One region of the Pseudarthrobacter sp. LT1 genome, then DNA from elsewhere that is predicted to be linked to it. Evidence: riboswitches for the same ligand, from Rfam matches in the RefSeq annotation. Region 1 holds a riboswitch; the other holds the start of a gene.
What was found. A riboswitch is a leader RNA that binds a small molecule or an ion and turns the genes downstream of it on or off. The one in region 1 is predicted to bind cyclic di-AMP.

Region 1 (7,543 bases):
GTTTCGCCCGGGAACTGGCGGAACTCGCCGTGCCCTGGCAGGCCGAGGAAGCGCCCAGCCCTGAGCTCCTCGTCCTGAACGAGAAGCTGGCAGCGGACCTGGGCCTCGACCCGCAATACCTGCGCAGCCCCGAGGGTGTGCGGCTCCTGGTGGGAAACCACGTGCCGGCCGGTGCCACACCCGTGGCGCAGGCGTACGCCGGACACCAGTTTGGCGGATACTCGCCCCTGCTCGGCGACGGACGGGCCCTGCTGCTGGGCGAGGTCACTGACCGGGCCGGCCGCCTCCTGGACGTTCATCTCAAAGGTTCGGGGCGAACGCCCTTCGCCCGCGCCGGGGACGGCCGTGCCGTCGTCGGGCCCATGCTGCGTGAATACATTGTCAGCGAGGCCATGCAGGCACTGCACATTCCCACCACCCGGTCGCTCGCCGTCGTGGCCACCGGGCGGCAGGTCCGGCGCGATGACATGCTGCCCGGCGCCGTTTTGGCGCGGGTGGCAAGCAGCCACCTGCGCGTAGGCAGCTTCCAGTACGCGCGCGCAACCGAAAATATGGACCTCCTGAAACGGCTGGCGGACCACGCCATCAGCAGGCACTACCAGCACGCCGCTGATGCCGCCAACCCCTACCTCGCTCTGTTCGAGGCGGTCGTCTCTGCCCAGGCGGAGCTGGTGGCCCGGTGGATGCTGGTGGGCTTCGTGCACGGGGTCATGAACACGGACAACATGACCATCTCCGGGGAAACCATCGACTACGGCCCGTGCGCGTTCATGGACGCCTTCAACCCGGCCGCCGTCTACAGTTCCATCGACGTCGGCGGACGCTATGCCTACGCCAACCAGCCGGTCCTTGCCGAATGGAACCTGGCCCGGCTCGCCGAGGCCATGCTGCCGCTGATTGACCAGGACCAGGAAAAAGCCGTGGCCCCGGCGGTGGAGGTACTGGGCGGCTTCCGCGGTCATTACAGCGAGGCATGGACCCGCGGGATGACGGGCAAGTTGGGCCTGGGCGGCGTCGATGAAAGCGGCGCCGCCGGGGCCCTGGTGGATGATGTCCTCGACATCCTGAAGGACGGACCCGTGGACTACACCTTGTTCTTCCGCAACCTGGGCAAAGCGGCCCGCGGGGACCTCCGTCCCGTGCGCGGCATGGTCCTTGACCTGGCCGCCCTCGATGCCTGGCTGGAGCGGTGGCAGGCGCTGCAGCCTGACGCGGAGCTGATGGACAGCGTGAACCCGGCCTACATTCCGCGGAACCACCTTGTGGAGGAGGCGCTGTCCGCTGCCACCGGCGGAAACCTCGCTCCGCTGCAGCAGCTGCTGGAGGCGGTCAGTGAACCCTTCACCGAGCGGCCCGGGCTGGAACGTTACCTGCAGGGGGCGCCCGACGACTTCGGCAGCTACATGACCTTCTGCGGGACCTGACCGAGGCGGCCCGCGGGGTAAAACGACAGGAGGGTGGCAGCCGGTATTCCCGGCTGCCACCCTCCTGCTTCGTCCGGCGCCGCCAACGGCGCCGGACAGTGCGAAGACTAGGCTACGCGCACAGCGGAGTAGCCGCCGAGCCAGCTGATGGAGTGCACCTGCGTGTCGAAGCCGTTGACGCCGCCGCTGACAACCTGGCCGTTGCCTGCGTAAACGCCCACGTGGCCGGAGGTGATGATCAGGTCACCGGGGGCGGGAGCGCCTACGACGGTGCCGTACTGGAAGAACTGGGTGGGGGCCAGATCGCCCACGGACTTGCCGACGGAGCGCAGAGCCTTCTCGACCATGGCGGTGCAATCCTGCTTGAAGCCCAGCTGGCTGTAGGCCGAGGCGAGGATCGCAGCGCCGGTGCCCGTGCCGGTGGTGGATGCCACCGGGGTGGCCGAGGCGTAGGACATGTTCATGCCGGTGTTCGCCGGTGCGGTGGCGGCTGCGGCCTGCACGGGTGCTGCTGCAGGGGCGGGCGCCGGGGCGGCGGTGTAGCCTGCGCCGGGAATCTGGATCTGGTCGCCCGGGTAGATGACCGAGGACAGTCCCAGGCCGTTGGCGGACAGCACGCCGTTGAGGCTGACGCCGTAGGCTGCTGCAATGGCGCCGAGGGTGTCGCCGGAAACGACCGTGTGGACGTTCCCTGCTGCTGCGGCGGGGGCTGCGGCCGGGGCGGCAGGAGCCGAGGTGGCCTGGACGCTGGTCTGCTCAGTGGTGTCCGGGGCGGATACACCTGCATGGGCCGGGGCGCCGACTCCGAAGGCAATGCCGGATGCCGCAGCAACGGCGAGCGCGGGACGGCCCAGGGAGCGGGCCTGGGACTTGGCTGTTACTGCGAGGCCCTCGAGCACAATGGAGCGGGCCGGGGTCGCGCGGTGACGGGCAGTGGTTGAAATTTTTGACACGGTTGATCGCCTCTCCCATGCCTGCGGGGTGAGCTGTCGGGTTCGGGCTGGAGATACCCGGCCGGAAGCAACCCCGCGATGTGCGGAGGCGCTATCGACTTAACCCCAAGGCCACAAGTGGCCGCGGAAACTTGGTTCCCCCGTCCCTGCCAACTGGAGCGGTTGAATCCCATGATCAGCGGCAGGGCTCGGCATGCTGACGGGAATGTCCCGTCTGAGAGGGACACCAAAAGACCATAACCCACGTGCGGCGTGATTGTCACATTTGGATAACATACGAGGTTGTTCTCTCGCATTGGGCAAACGTCTGGACATACACCGCGAGCCAGGGCCTGACCTCAGGTGATACTTTGCCCGTGAAGCACGGTAACAATGTGGAAACAGGCCCCTGCCCTGCGCCCAATCCCGACGGTAAGCTTCGGGACCATGCGCCCGTTCGTGACCTTGGGGAGGCTCCCCCTTGACGGGGGCCTCATGGCGGTTGCCCTGGCCACCCTGGTCAGCAATGCTGCGGCCGCCGAAAAGACGGCCACCGCGCTCACCGCACAGGAAAAGGCCGCCAAGGGCGAGCGGGAACGCCTGTCCGGGGAAGCGAAAGCAAAACTGGACGCCGCACGTTCTGCCCAGGCTTCGCTGGCCGGGCAGGTCGCGGAGGAGCAGCGGCACGGCACTGAGCTGACCGCCCAGCTCGCCACGCTGAAAGGTACGACGGCGGCCATGGAGGGTGGGTACCGGCAGGGCTGGGCTGCACTGGCTGCCTATGAGGCGGCCCAGGCGGCCAAGCGCGCCGCCGCTGAGGAGCAGGCCCGCGGACAGGCGGAGGCCGCAGCCAAGGGTGCCGCAGCGGCAGCCCGGCAGCCCCAGGAGCCCGCACCCCGTGCCGACCCTGCCCAGGCCAATCCGGCCCAACCCGGTCCGGCCCCCGGCGCGGTCAATGATCCCGCCGGGGCGAAAAGCTACGCGTCCGGACGCCTGCCCGCCTACGGGTGGGGCCAGGGCCAGTTCCTGTGCCTGGCCCAGCTGTGGACCAAGGAGTCCAACTGGTTGACCACCGCCACCAACGCCTACTCCGGAGCCTATGGAATTCCCCAGGCCCTGCCCCCGGGGAAGTACGCCAGCGCCGGCGGCGACTGGCTCACCAGCTATCGCACCCAGATCGAATGGGGCCTGGGCTACATCCGTGACCGCTACGGTTCACCGTGCGCGGCCTGGAACCACTCCGTAACCCTGAACTGGTACTGACTGACGCGTTAGGCTGTCTCCATGCCAGATTTCGAACGGTTCCGTGCGCTGCTCGAAGAGGAGCGGGCGCGGCGCCTGGCACTGTTGCCGGCGCTGCGGGCGGACATCGAGGCAGCAAACTCGGCGCGCCAGGGTTCCAATGTCGACGACGAGCACGATCCCGAGGGTGCCACCATCGCCTTCGAACTCTCACAGGCCTCTGCGCTCCTGAAACAGAGTTCGGCGGGCCTGGACCAGATTGAAGCGGCGCTTGCCCGGCTGGCGGCGGGGACCTATGGAACCTGCGCCGTATGCGGGGAGCCCATCGCCGAGGGCAGGCTGGAAGCCCGCCCGTGGACCCCGTACTGCATCCACCACGCGGCGTCCGGGCGCGGGCGATGACCGGTACGGCGGACGTTGTGTCCGCGGCGGCGGATTTCGTGGACCGGACCCTGCAGAACGAGGGCGCCTGGTACCGGGCGGACGACGTCGGGGCACGGCTGGGCGGGGTGCTTGCCTCTTATGGTTCCTCTGTGGGGGCCGTTCGCGGGACCGTGCGCGATGCGCTGCGGAAGTTCAAGGACCTGGACCATGACGGCACGGTCATGCTGGCCTCCGCCCTGTGGGGCCAGCCGCGGCCCGGTTCCCGGCCGGTGTTCGAGCGCCGCCTGGCAGCGGTGGTCCTGCTGCAGTCACGGGTGCGGCTGCTCCGTCACTCTGACCTGACCCGGCTGGAGGGTTTCCTTCGCTCCGCGCAGGCAGCGGACCTGACCGGGCCCCTTCTCGCCGACGTCCTGGTCCCGTTGCTGGCGGGGCTGGGGGAGCGCGAACGGCAGCGGGCAGGCGTTGTCGTGGCGCGGTGGCGGGAAGACCCGGACCCCCAGCTGCGGGCGGCGGCCGACGCCCTTGAAAAAGACTTGACCATTTGAAACGTACCGAGGAGATCCCCATGAATGAGCCGTTTGACCTTGAGCGTTTTGTTGCCGCGCAAAACACCGGCGGAACCTATGAGCAGGCGCTGGGCGAACTGCAGGTCGGCCGGAAGTCCGGGCACTGGATGTGGTTTGTCTTCCCGCAGATTGCCGGGCTGGGACAGAGCGCCACCTCCCGCAAGTACGCCATTTCCTCGCTGGCGGAGGCCCGCGCCTACCTGGACCACGAGGTGCTGGGCCCGCGGCTCCTGGAGTGCGCGCTGGTCCTGGCAAACCACGCCGACCAGTCCGCCGAAGACATTTTCGGCGGTATCGACGCCAGGAAGCTCCGCTCCAGCATGACACTGTTCCTCCGGGCGGCGCCCGGAGAAACAGTGTTCAAGACCGTCCTGGCCCAGTTCTTCAACGGGGAACCGGACCCGGCCACGGACGAGCTCCTGGCCGGCCAGGACGCGGCCGGCTGAAACCCGGCTTCTGTCCCGCTGCTGCGCGGGGGGGTACGGGGAGCCCAGGGCGCGCTAAGGCGTGGGGCTGCCGCCGTTGACATTGAGCGTCTCGCCCACCACGTAGCTGGACTCGGGCGAGGCCAGGAAGACATAGGCGGGGGCGAGCTCGGCGGGCTGGCCCGCGCGGCCCAGGGGAGTGGACTGGCCAAACTCCGGCAGTTCCTCCTTGGGCTGTCCGCTGCTGACCTGCAGGGGCGTCCAGATGGGCCCCGGGGCCACCGCATTCACCCGGATCCCCTTGGGCGCCAGCTGCTGGGCCAGGCCCTTGGTGAAGTTGTTGATGCTGGCCTTGGTGGTGGCGTAGTCCACCAGCGTGGGGGACGGGTTGTAGGCCTGGATCGACGTGGTGTTGATGATGGTTGAGCCCGCCGGCATGTGCGGCACGGCGGCCTTGGTCACCCAGAACATGGCATAGACGTTGGTCTTCAGGGTGTGGTCGAACTGCTCGTCGCTGATGTCCTGCAGGTCCTCCTGCGCAACCTGTTTCCCGGCATTGTTGACCAGGATGTCAACCCCGCCCAGGACGGCCACCGCCGTGTCCACCAGGTCCCGGCACACGGCGGAGTCCTTCAGGTCGCCGGGGACCTTGACGGCCTTGCGGCCGGCGGCCTCAATGATTCCGGCAATGCGGGAGGCGTCCTCCTCTTCCTGCGGCAGGTAGGAAAGCACGACGTCGGCGCCCTCCCGTGCAAAGGCGATCGCCGTCGCTGCCCCGATGCCTGAGTCCGCGCCGGTCACGATCGCCCGGCGGCCTTCCAGCCGCCCGGTGCCCCGATAGGTCTCTTCCCCGAGGTCGGCCTTGGGCGCCAGTTCCGCATCAAGCCCGGGCTCAGGCTGGTGTTGCTTGGGCGGGGAGATCTTTTCGTAGGCAGTCACGGGATTACGGAAGGTGTACTGGTCAGTCATGGTGGTACTCCTGTTCGTGCGGGACGCGGGCTGGTTCATCGCCCGGGATGGTGAAGCAGCCTGGGGCTGCCGAGGGCAACCACTGGAAACTAAGCATGCTTACGTTTCCTACCCTAGGCAGAAGCCCCCTGCCCTGCCAAGCCGCTCCGCGGGCTCAGTCGCGGCGGACCTCCACCAGCCTGACCTCCGCCAGCCGCCCGCTGTCCACCACGGCCTCCATGAAGGTGCATGCCGGCTGGCGGCGTCGGTCGGTTGGCGAGCCCGGATTCAACAGCCGCAGCCCGTTCGGCGACACCGTGTCCCAGGGGATGTGGCTATGCCCGAACACCAGGACGTCGGCATCGGGGTACAGCGCCTCGCACCGCTGTTCACGGCCCTTCGCCTGGCCGGTTTCGTGGACCACCGCAAAGCGAACCCCGCCAATGGTGGCAGTGGCCGTTTCTGGCAGCCGGCGGCGAAGTTGGGGGCCGTCATTGTTCCCGAAAACGCCCAGCAGGCGCTTGCTCCGGCGTTCGAATTCGTCCAGCAGTTCCGCCTCCACCCAATCACCGGCGTGGAAAACCGCGTCGGCGAGTTCCACTGCGGACCACACCTGCTCCGGCAGGTGCCTGGCGCGCTTGGGCACATGGGTATCGGCAAGCAGGACAAGGTTCAACGGCATACCCGGCATCCTGCCATAGGGCCCTGTTCCCATGCCGCGTGGAGTCGTAATCTGGGGGCTTGGAGGTGATTGCCATGGAGGCAGCCCAAGGCGACCGCATCGTTGTGCACGGGAGGACGGTGGGGTCCTCGGACCGGCACGGGGTGATTCTGGAGGTCCGTGGCGAGGGTGGAAGCCCGCCGTATGTCGTCCGCTTCGACGACGGGCACGAAACCGTCATGTATCCCGGTGGCGATTTCGCCGTCGAGCACGGACACAACGCCTGACGCTCCTGCGGGACTGCACCCGGCCGCTTCACCTGTCAGACTGGAGCAATGGATCATTTTCCGTCCGCAGGCATGTCCTCCACCCCACCGCAGCGCACAGGTCCCCGCGACCCGGGCGACGCCTGGGTGGAAGGGGACCGCGGCAGGTACTGGGGCCGTTTCGGCGCGGCGGGCGTCCTTGCCTGGGACCCCGCCAAAGGCGTGCTCCTGCAGCACCGTGCGGTCTGGAGTCATAACGGTGGAACCTGGGGGCTGCCCGGCGGCGCCCTGCACCAGGGCGAAGAACCCGTTGACGGCGCCCTCCGCGAGGCGTATGAGGAAGCCGCGGTCCCGTCGGAGAGCGTGGAAGTGCTGTTCACGTCCGTGCTGGACCATGGCTACTGGTCCTACACCACGGTGGTGGTGAGGGTGCGGGAATCCTTCGAGCCGGTGATCAGCGACCCCGAGAGCATTGCCCTGCTCTGGATCCCGGTGGCAGAGGTGGAGGCCCTGGACCTGCACCCCGGTTTCGCGGCCGCGTGGCCGGAGCTGCTGGCGCAGCTGGACACCGGCGAACCCTGGTAGGCCGGCCCCGGACTCCTCCCGGGGAGCCTCCGGCTAGTAGCCTTCGCCGTAGTCGGCGGTCACCAGGATGGGCAGGTGGTCTGAATTTCCGCGCGGGAGCGTCTCCACGC
Region 2 (7,543 bases), 2.0 Mb from region 1:
ACGCTGGCCCGGAGCGGCGACACCGAGGCGGCGGCCACGGCGCTGACGCGGCACTCCGATATCTCGCTGAAGCAGGCGCGGGAATTCATCGCGCTGCTGGACGACTAGCGGGATCCGGAAATACCGGCCAGCAACTGCTCGAATGGGAGGGATTCCAGCGGGGCGGACTTCCGGCCCGGCTGAAGCCCCTCCAGCAGGCGGGTGAACTCGCCGGCGGCACGTTCGATCCGGTCCGCGAGGGATGCCCCGCCTTCCTCGGCGGTTCCCCAGTCCTGGGGCCCGGCGAAGACGCCGGTGGCCGCAATGCGCGTCCGAAGGTAGCTGAACAGAGGCCGCAGAGCGTAGTCCAGCACCATCTGGTGCCGGTCCGTTCCGCCGGTGGCGCCCAGCAGGACTGCCTTGCCGTCCAGCGACTTGGGATCCAGGACGTCGATGAAGGACTTGAAGAGACCACTGTAGGAGGCGCTGAAGACCGGGGTCACGGCTATGATTCCGTCCGATGCCTCCACCCCCGCGATGACGTCCGCCAGCCTCGGAGCGGCGTAGCCGGTGACGAAGTTGTTGGCGATGTCCACGGCCAGGTCGCGGAGCTCGACGACGTCCACCGCCACCTGGTAGCCGCCTGCCTCAAGCTGCCTCGTGGCGGCCGCCGAAAGCTGGTCGGCCAGCAGCCGGCTCGATGAGGGTACGCCAAGTCCTGCGGAGAGGACGGTGATGCGGCGGGTTTCCATGGCATTCTCCTGGTGCTCGTTCAAATCCATCATACATGCGTTTGCATCTATACCGTTGAACTGCCGCAGGCGGCGGAGTATTCCCGGAGGCCCTGCCGCGACCCTGATCAGAGCAGAACGGTTCCCTGGATGCACGTGGTCGATTCGCCACCCACCCAGATGTCCCCGTCCTCAGCGCTCACGTGGATGCGCCCGGCGCGGCCCAGCACGGTCCCCTGCGAGGCCACATACTGCTCCGGCGCCCTGCCGGTTCCCATCAGCCACTGGGCTGCACCGGCATTGAAGCTGCCGGTGACGGGGTCCTCCGCCATCGCATCACCGGGCAGGAACGTGCGCACCTCAAAGTCGGCGCCGGCGCCGGGAGCGTGTGGCCCTATGACGCCGATTTTAAGGTCGCCCATGGCTGCGTGGTCCGGCTCCAGGGCCAGCACCTGCCCGGCAGACTCCAGCAGGACACCGATCCATTCCGGCCCGTTCACCAGCCAGCACGCGTCAAGGATGTCACCTGGGGCCACCCGCAGCGCCGCTGCCAGCTGCCGGCGGACGGGCTCCTCCACGGGGCCGGATCGCGTCAGGGGCGGCGCCGCGAAAGCCAGCCTCCCGCCGTCGCGCTTGATCCGGACCAGCCCCGCAGCGCATTCCTGCACCACGCAGCCGTCGGACTTTGGCACCCCTCCGCTTTCCAGCCACGTATGGGCAGAGCCCAGCGTCGGGTGGCCCGCAAACGGGAACTCCTCGGTCCCGGTAAAAATCCTGACCCGGTAGTCGGCGCGGGAATCCCGGGGAGGCAGCAGGAAGGTGGTTTCCGAGAGGTTGGTCCAGTTGGCGAAGTGCTGCATGGTTGCCGCGTCCAGGCCTTGGGCGTCCAGCACGACGGCGAGCGGATTGCCACGGTAGGCCAGGCCGGCGAAAACATCCACTTGGTGGAAGGGGCGGTGGCGGGGGTTCGGGTTCACCGGAGCAGGCTACCACCGCACAAACGAAAGACCCCCGCCGCCGGAGTCCGGCGACGGGGGTCGTAACGTGGAGTGGGGAAATTACTTTCCTGCCACCACGTCCAGTTCGATCACAGCGGCAACGTCAGCGTGGAGGCGGACGTTGGCCTGGTAGGAACCAACCGACTTGATGTGTGCGGGCAGTTCAACCTTGCGCTTGTCGATCTTGCCAAGGCCAGCGGCCTCAACAGCGTCGGCGACGTCGCCCTGCTTGACGGTGCCGAACAGGCGGCCGGACTCGCCGGCCTTGACGACCAGCTTGACCGGCTTGGCGGACAGTGCAGCGGCCTGCTTCTGAGCATCTTCCAGGGAAGCGTGCTCGCGGGCGGCGCGGGCAGCCTTGATGGACTCAACCTGCTTCTCGCCACCCTTCGACCAGGTCAGGGCGAAGTTGCGGGGCAGCAGGTAGTTACGTGCGTAACCGTCCTTGACCTCGACAACATCGCCGGCAGCACCGAGACCGGTGACTTCGTGGGTCAGAATGAGCTTTGCCATGTTAGTTAATCCCTTCCTTAGCCGCGGCCAGCGCCGGAGTAAGGCAGCAGAGCAACTTCGCGGGCGTTCTTGATTGCCTGGGCGATCTTGCGCTGTTCCTGCACCGTGACGCCAGTGACGCGACGGGCGCGGATCTTGCCGCGGTCGGAGATGAACTTGCGCAGCAATGCTACGTCCTTGTAGTCGATGACAGTGATGTCAGCGGCCTTCAAGGGGTTGGACTTTGGTTTGGGCTTACGGAGTTCAGCCTTAGCCATCGTGGAGCTCCTATTCTAGGGAGCCCGTGGATGTTGATCCACGGGATGGTGGTGGTCCGACGGCGGCAGTGCCTTGGGTGCGTGGCGCACCCGGGCAGTCCCGGAGCCGGGCCGATATTTGGGTTTTAGAAGGGAGGTTCGGAATCGGGGCCGTTGCCCCAGCCGCCTGCGTTGGATACACCGGGCGTAGCCCAGGGATCGTCCTGTGCAGCCTGCTGGTTGCCGCCGCCCCAGCCTCCACCGGAGTTGCCACCCTGGTTTCCACCAGAGTTGCCGCCTCCGAAGCCACCGCCGCTGTTGCCGCCGCCGAAGCCGCCGCCACCCTGTCCGCCGGAGCGCTGGGTGCGGTTGACCTTGGCATTGGCGTAGCGCAGGCTGGGGCCGATTTCATCGACCTCAAGCTCGATAACGGTGCGCTTTTCGCCTTCTTTTGTTTCGTAGGAACGGCTCTTCAGGCGGCCGGTCACGATCACGCGCATGCCCTTGGTCAGGGATTCGGCGACGTTCTCGGCTGCTTCACGCCATACGGCAGCGCGGAGAAACAGGGTTTCCCCGTCCTTCCACTCGTTGGACTGGCGATCAAAGGTGCGGGGGGTGGAAGCGATGGTGAAGTTCGCTACTGCCGAACCTGACGGTGTGAACCGCAATTCCGGGTCATTGGTGAGGTTACCGATGACCGTAATGGTGGTCTCGCCTGCCATCTACTGCCTCCTTGTTCGATCCTGGGTGAAGAGTGCGTTTCCTGCGGGGTAAAGAATGAAGACGGTGCTGAATTACTCAGCAACAACCTTCTGCTCTTCGGGGCGGGTGATCTTGGTGCGCATGATGGTCTCGTTAAGAGACAGCTGGCGGTCAAGTTCCTTGGCGGTCTCCGGCTTGGCGGTGAAGTTCACCACGGCGTAGATACCTTCGGACTTCTTCTTGATGTCGTAAGCCAGACGGCGACGGCCCCAGATGTCAACCTTTTCGATGGTTCCACCATCGTTGGTGATGACGTTCAGGAACTTCTGAAGCGACGGCTCAACGGTACGCTCTTCGACCTCGGGGTCGATGATTACCATCAATTCGTAAGGACGCATATGTGAACCCACCTCCTTTGGGCTAAGCGGTTACGGCATTTCCGTAACAGGAGGTTCATTTGCGATTCCGTGCAATGCCTTGCCGCCGGAACGGAGGCAGGACGCAGCACAGACTTCAATATCCTAGTGCATTTGGACCCGATAGGCGATTCGCGCTTGACCCAAGGCTAGCCCCGCTGGAGGTGGGCAGCAGCCGGAGGTTCAGCCATGTGGAAAACCTGCAGCCAGCGGCGTCCGTTACCAATGCACTTTCGCCGACCGGGCAGCGCCACGCCAACGCAGTGAGGTCCGTTACCTAATTGTGATTCTTGGAGCCCTTTCGTGTACGGTCGTCCGGGGGCCGCCCCCAGCCGGCTCCAGTCCCGGATGCCGCCCAACTCTGCCGCGTCCGTGATTAACACCAGATACCAGGCAGAGGCGGGGGACCCGAGCGTCCCGGGCGAGGCCACGTGCCCGCCCTTGGGGTGAAGCCGCAACCCGCGGCCGGATGCCCTCATCCGAACCCGACAGCTAACTCCGCAGGCGATGAGAGGTAGCTTTTCCATGCCCGCACCCCGCAAAGGCAGCGCCAACCCAGCGCACCGTTATCAAAATGAGATAGATCCTGCCGGGACATCCCCGGCCTCCCGGTCCGGTGCTCCAGCCCAGGCGCGCCGTCGCTGGCCTCTTGCCGCCGGTCTTGCCGCAGCACTCCTCGGCCTAGGTTCCCTGGGCCTGGGCCTGACCCACGGTGACGGAACCGCGGATGTGGCGCGGGTGGCAAGTGCCGAGGATGCCGGCAGCGCCGTACCCAGCCAAACTCCGGACGTTCCGGTTCCCGCTCCAACGCCCGTCCCCGCAGTCGAGGCCGCTCCTGCCGCCGCTCCTTCCCCGGCAGAGGCACCGGCACCTGCCCCCGCGGCAGTGCCGGCACCCGCCGCGCCTGCCCCTCCCTCCGAATCCCCGATCGCAGTGGCGCCGGCAGCGGCACAGCTGGCAAGCAGCGGGACGCCTGCGCCCGCCGGGGTCCCCGGGAACTGGACCATGACCTTCGCCGACGAGTTCAACGGGGCCGGACTGGACGCCGCGAAGTGGTCCGGCTGCTGGTTCTCCCCCGGCTGCGGAACCATGAACAAGGTCTCCACCAGCCCGGCGAACGTCTCCGTGGCCAACGGCAACCTGGCCCTGGGCCTCAGCTCATCCACCTCCGGCGGACTGGTATCCACCAACCCGAGGGGCGGGGCGGGGACCGGCTTCCAGTTCACCACCGGCTACGTCGAGGCCAGGATCAAGTTCCCGGGCAACGCCAACGGCCTCTACAACTGGCCTGCCTTCTGGACCACCGGACAGTCGTGGCCGGCCACCGGCGAGAATGACATCGCCGAGGTGCTGCAGGCCAGGATGACCGTGAACTACCACTCCGGTTCCGGCTCCCACAACCAGGGCGGCGTGGGCGGCAACTGGGCCAACGAGTACCACACCTTTGGCCTGCACCGGATGCCAAACACCTCGGACGTGTACTTCGACGGCGTAAAGGTCAAGTCCTACCCCACCGACGACGGAAATGCCCCGCAGTACATCGTGCTGAATGTTGGCGCCTCCTCCACGAACCCGGCCTACGGCGCACCGTCCCAGATGATGGTGGACTACGTGCGCGCCTGGCAGTAGCAGGCCACGCACCCAGGTAAGAAGGGCGACGGCGGAACCTCCCGCCGTCGCCCTTTTTCGGCTTCCCTCAAGGTTGCCTAAAGCAACCCTCCGGGGACTATGTGATCCAGTACACTCTTGCAATGAAGCTCCTGTACGTGACGGAAAGCGTGCCCAACCGGGATCCGGAACTGGGGGATGGAAGCTCGATGATCCCGTACGAAGTGATCCTGCACCTCCCCCCTGACGTTGCCGTCACGCTGCTGACCTTCTCGGGTCCTGTTCCGGTTCCGGCAGAAATCAGGAACCGCTGCGATACCGTGTACGAACTGGCCCCGCGGGAAGAACTTTCGGCCTTTGCCCGCTCCATGGGCGGCCTTACGGGACTGGGAAAACACCGGCGGTCCACCCCGTCTGCCCGCGCAGCCGCCGCCCGGTTGTCCGCAAGCCGGGACGCAACCCTGATCCATGGCCCCCACGCCCTTTTCCTGTCCCACTGCATCACCGGTCCCTTGGTGCTGCAGACAGTGGACCCCTGGTCCATCCGGGCCGGCATGGATACCGCGATCGCACGCACCTTCCGGCCCGCCTACCGGCTGCGCGAACAATTGGCCGCCCGCGCTGAGCGGCAGCTGCCGCCCCGGGCCAGGCTCCTGACCGTCGGAGCCCAGGACGCAGCGGCCTGGTCCGCCACGCTCGGCAGGGCGGTCACGAGCATCCCCAACGGCACGGCGGTGGCCACCGGTCCCCGCCGGGAGCGGAAGGCCCCCGTGGTGTGCTTCGCGGGCAGCCTGAACTACGCGCCCAACGCGGACAGCGCGACGGTACTGGTCAACAGGATCGCGCCGCTGGTGTGGCGGGAGGTCCCGGACGCCCGCTTCGTCATCGCAGGGCGGCGCCCCACACCGGCGGTGCAGGCGCTGGCCGGACCCCGGGTGGACATCCTGGCCAACGTGCCTTCCATCCTGGACGTGTTCCAGGGGGCGGATGTGGCGGTTTTCCCGGACGAGCACGGCGTAGGAATCCGGAACTCCGTCCTGGAGGCCCTCGCCGCGGGTCTGCCCGTGGTGGCCACCCCGGTGGCCGCGAGGGAACTTCCCGCGCATCCGCTGCTGGCCGTTCGGGACAGCCAGGATGCACTTGTCCGCGAGGTGGTGGAACACCTCACCGCTCCCAAGCATCCGCCCGGGCCTTCCCACGGCGCTGCGGGAACGGCGGCCGCAGGCGCAGTCCGCACCTGGGACACCGTGGCAGGCGAATACCTGGCGGAAGTCCATGCGGCCATGGCTGGTTTATCCCCCGCGGGGGAGCTTACCCGGACGAACAGGCAACCATGACGTACGCGCCGGGGGAACTGGAGCGCAAGGGAGTCCGGGGAGCCCTGTGGCAGGGGCTCGCCTTCGCCTCGGGCAGGGTGATCGTGCTGGTGACCACGGTGGTCCTGGCACGGCTGCTCTCGCCTGAGGAATACGGCCTGGTCGCCCTGGCGCTGGTGCTGATGGCCTACGCCGAAACCATCGCCGATGCCGGGGTGGGACAGGCCTTGGTTTACCTGCCCAAGACACCGGTCATCGCCAGATCGGCGCTGCTGCTTTCCGTTGCCCTGGGCGCAGTGCTGGCCTTGGCCGCCCTGCTTGCTGCTGACGCGGTGGAGGACCTTCTTGGGCTGGACGGCGTGGCCCCGCTGGTGCAGGTCCTTGGCGTTTCGGTGTTTGCCACGGCCTGCGGCGCCGTCCCGGAAGCCATCATGCGCCGGGACCTGAAGTTCAGGCAGCTCACGGCGGCTCCGGTACTGCGCGCCGCAACCATGGGAACGGTGACCCTTTACCTGGCGTTCACCGGCCACGGCGCCTGGTCACTCGCCGTCGGAACGGCTGCCGGGTCCGTGGCCTATGCCGCCACCTGCTGGTTCCTGGTCCGCCGCGAGGCGCCCTGGCAAATCTGGCGTGTGAGCAAAAGCGCCATCGGGGAAAACGTCCGCTTCGGCGCTCCCGTGGCCGGCAGCACCATGCTTGCCAGGGCGATCTTCGACGTCGATTACCTGGTCATCGGCATTGTGCTGGGCGCACACGCCCTGGGTCTCTATACCCTCGCGTTCCGGCTGCCGGAGGCCCTGATCCTGAACGTGTTCTTTGTCCTGTCCACCGTCCTGTTCCCCCTGTACACGCAGGTCCGGGGCGACCGGCAGCGGCTGCGGGACGGCTACCTGAAGAGTGTCACCGTGCAGGCGCTGTACGGCATCACGGCAGGTGTGGGCCTGGCCGTGGTGGCACCCGTCCTGGTCCCGGTCCTTTTCGGGCAGCAATGGGAGGAATCGGTCACGCCCCTGGTATTCCTGGCCCTGTACGCGGCCGCCCGCT

Region 2: it holds a riboswitch for cyclic di-AMP, as region 1 does, so the genes downstream of both, VIK36_RS21470 (glycoside hydrolase family 16 protein) here and VIK36_RS12140 (C40 family peptidase) in region 1, are expected to answer to the same signal.

Annotation. Positions count from the first base shown of each region.
Region 1 is NZ_CP141830.1:2,580,895-2,588,437, reverse strand. It holds gene VIK36_RS12145 (protein adenylyltransferase SelO) at 1-1,424, shown strand, start outside; gene VIK36_RS12140 (C40 family peptidase) at 1,532-2,377, opposite strand; cyclic di-AMP (ydaO/yuaA leader) riboswitch at 2,381-2,551, opposite strand; gene VIK36_RS12135 (hypothetical protein) at 2,804-3,619, shown strand; gene VIK36_RS12130 (TraR/DksA family transcriptional regulator) at 3,641-4,000, shown strand; gene VIK36_RS12125 (DNA alkylation repair protein) at 3,997-4,527, shown strand; gene VIK36_RS12120 (DUF1810 domain-containing protein) at 4,548-4,994, shown strand; gene VIK36_RS12115 (glucose 1-dehydrogenase) at 5,049-5,942, opposite strand; gene VIK36_RS12110 (metallophosphoesterase family protein) at 6,097-6,603, opposite strand; gene VIK36_RS12105 (DUF1918 domain-containing protein) at 6,678-6,869, shown strand; gene VIK36_RS12100 (NUDIX domain-containing protein) at 6,918-7,433, shown strand; gene VIK36_RS12095 (endonuclease/exonuclease/phosphatase family protein) at 7,467-7,543, opposite strand, start outside.
Region 2 is NZ_CP141830.1:4,566,292-4,573,834, forward strand. It holds gene VIK36_RS21435 (hypothetical protein) at 1-108, shown strand, start outside; gene VIK36_RS21440 (FMN reductase) at 105-731, opposite strand; gene VIK36_RS21445 (PhzF family phenazine biosynthesis protein) at 839-1,687, opposite strand; gene rplI (50S ribosomal protein L9) at 1,769-2,221, opposite strand; gene rpsR (30S ribosomal protein S18) at 2,239-2,478, opposite strand; gene VIK36_RS21460 (single-stranded DNA-binding protein) at 2,604-3,179, opposite strand; gene rpsF (30S ribosomal protein S6) at 3,252-3,557, opposite strand; cyclic di-AMP (ydaO/yuaA leader) riboswitch at 3,946-4,097, shown strand; gene VIK36_RS21470 (glycoside hydrolase family 16 protein) at 4,101-5,204, shown strand; gene VIK36_RS21475 (glycosyltransferase family 4 protein) at 5,327-6,520, shown strand; gene VIK36_RS21480 (oligosaccharide flippase family protein) at 6,517-7,543, shown strand, end outside.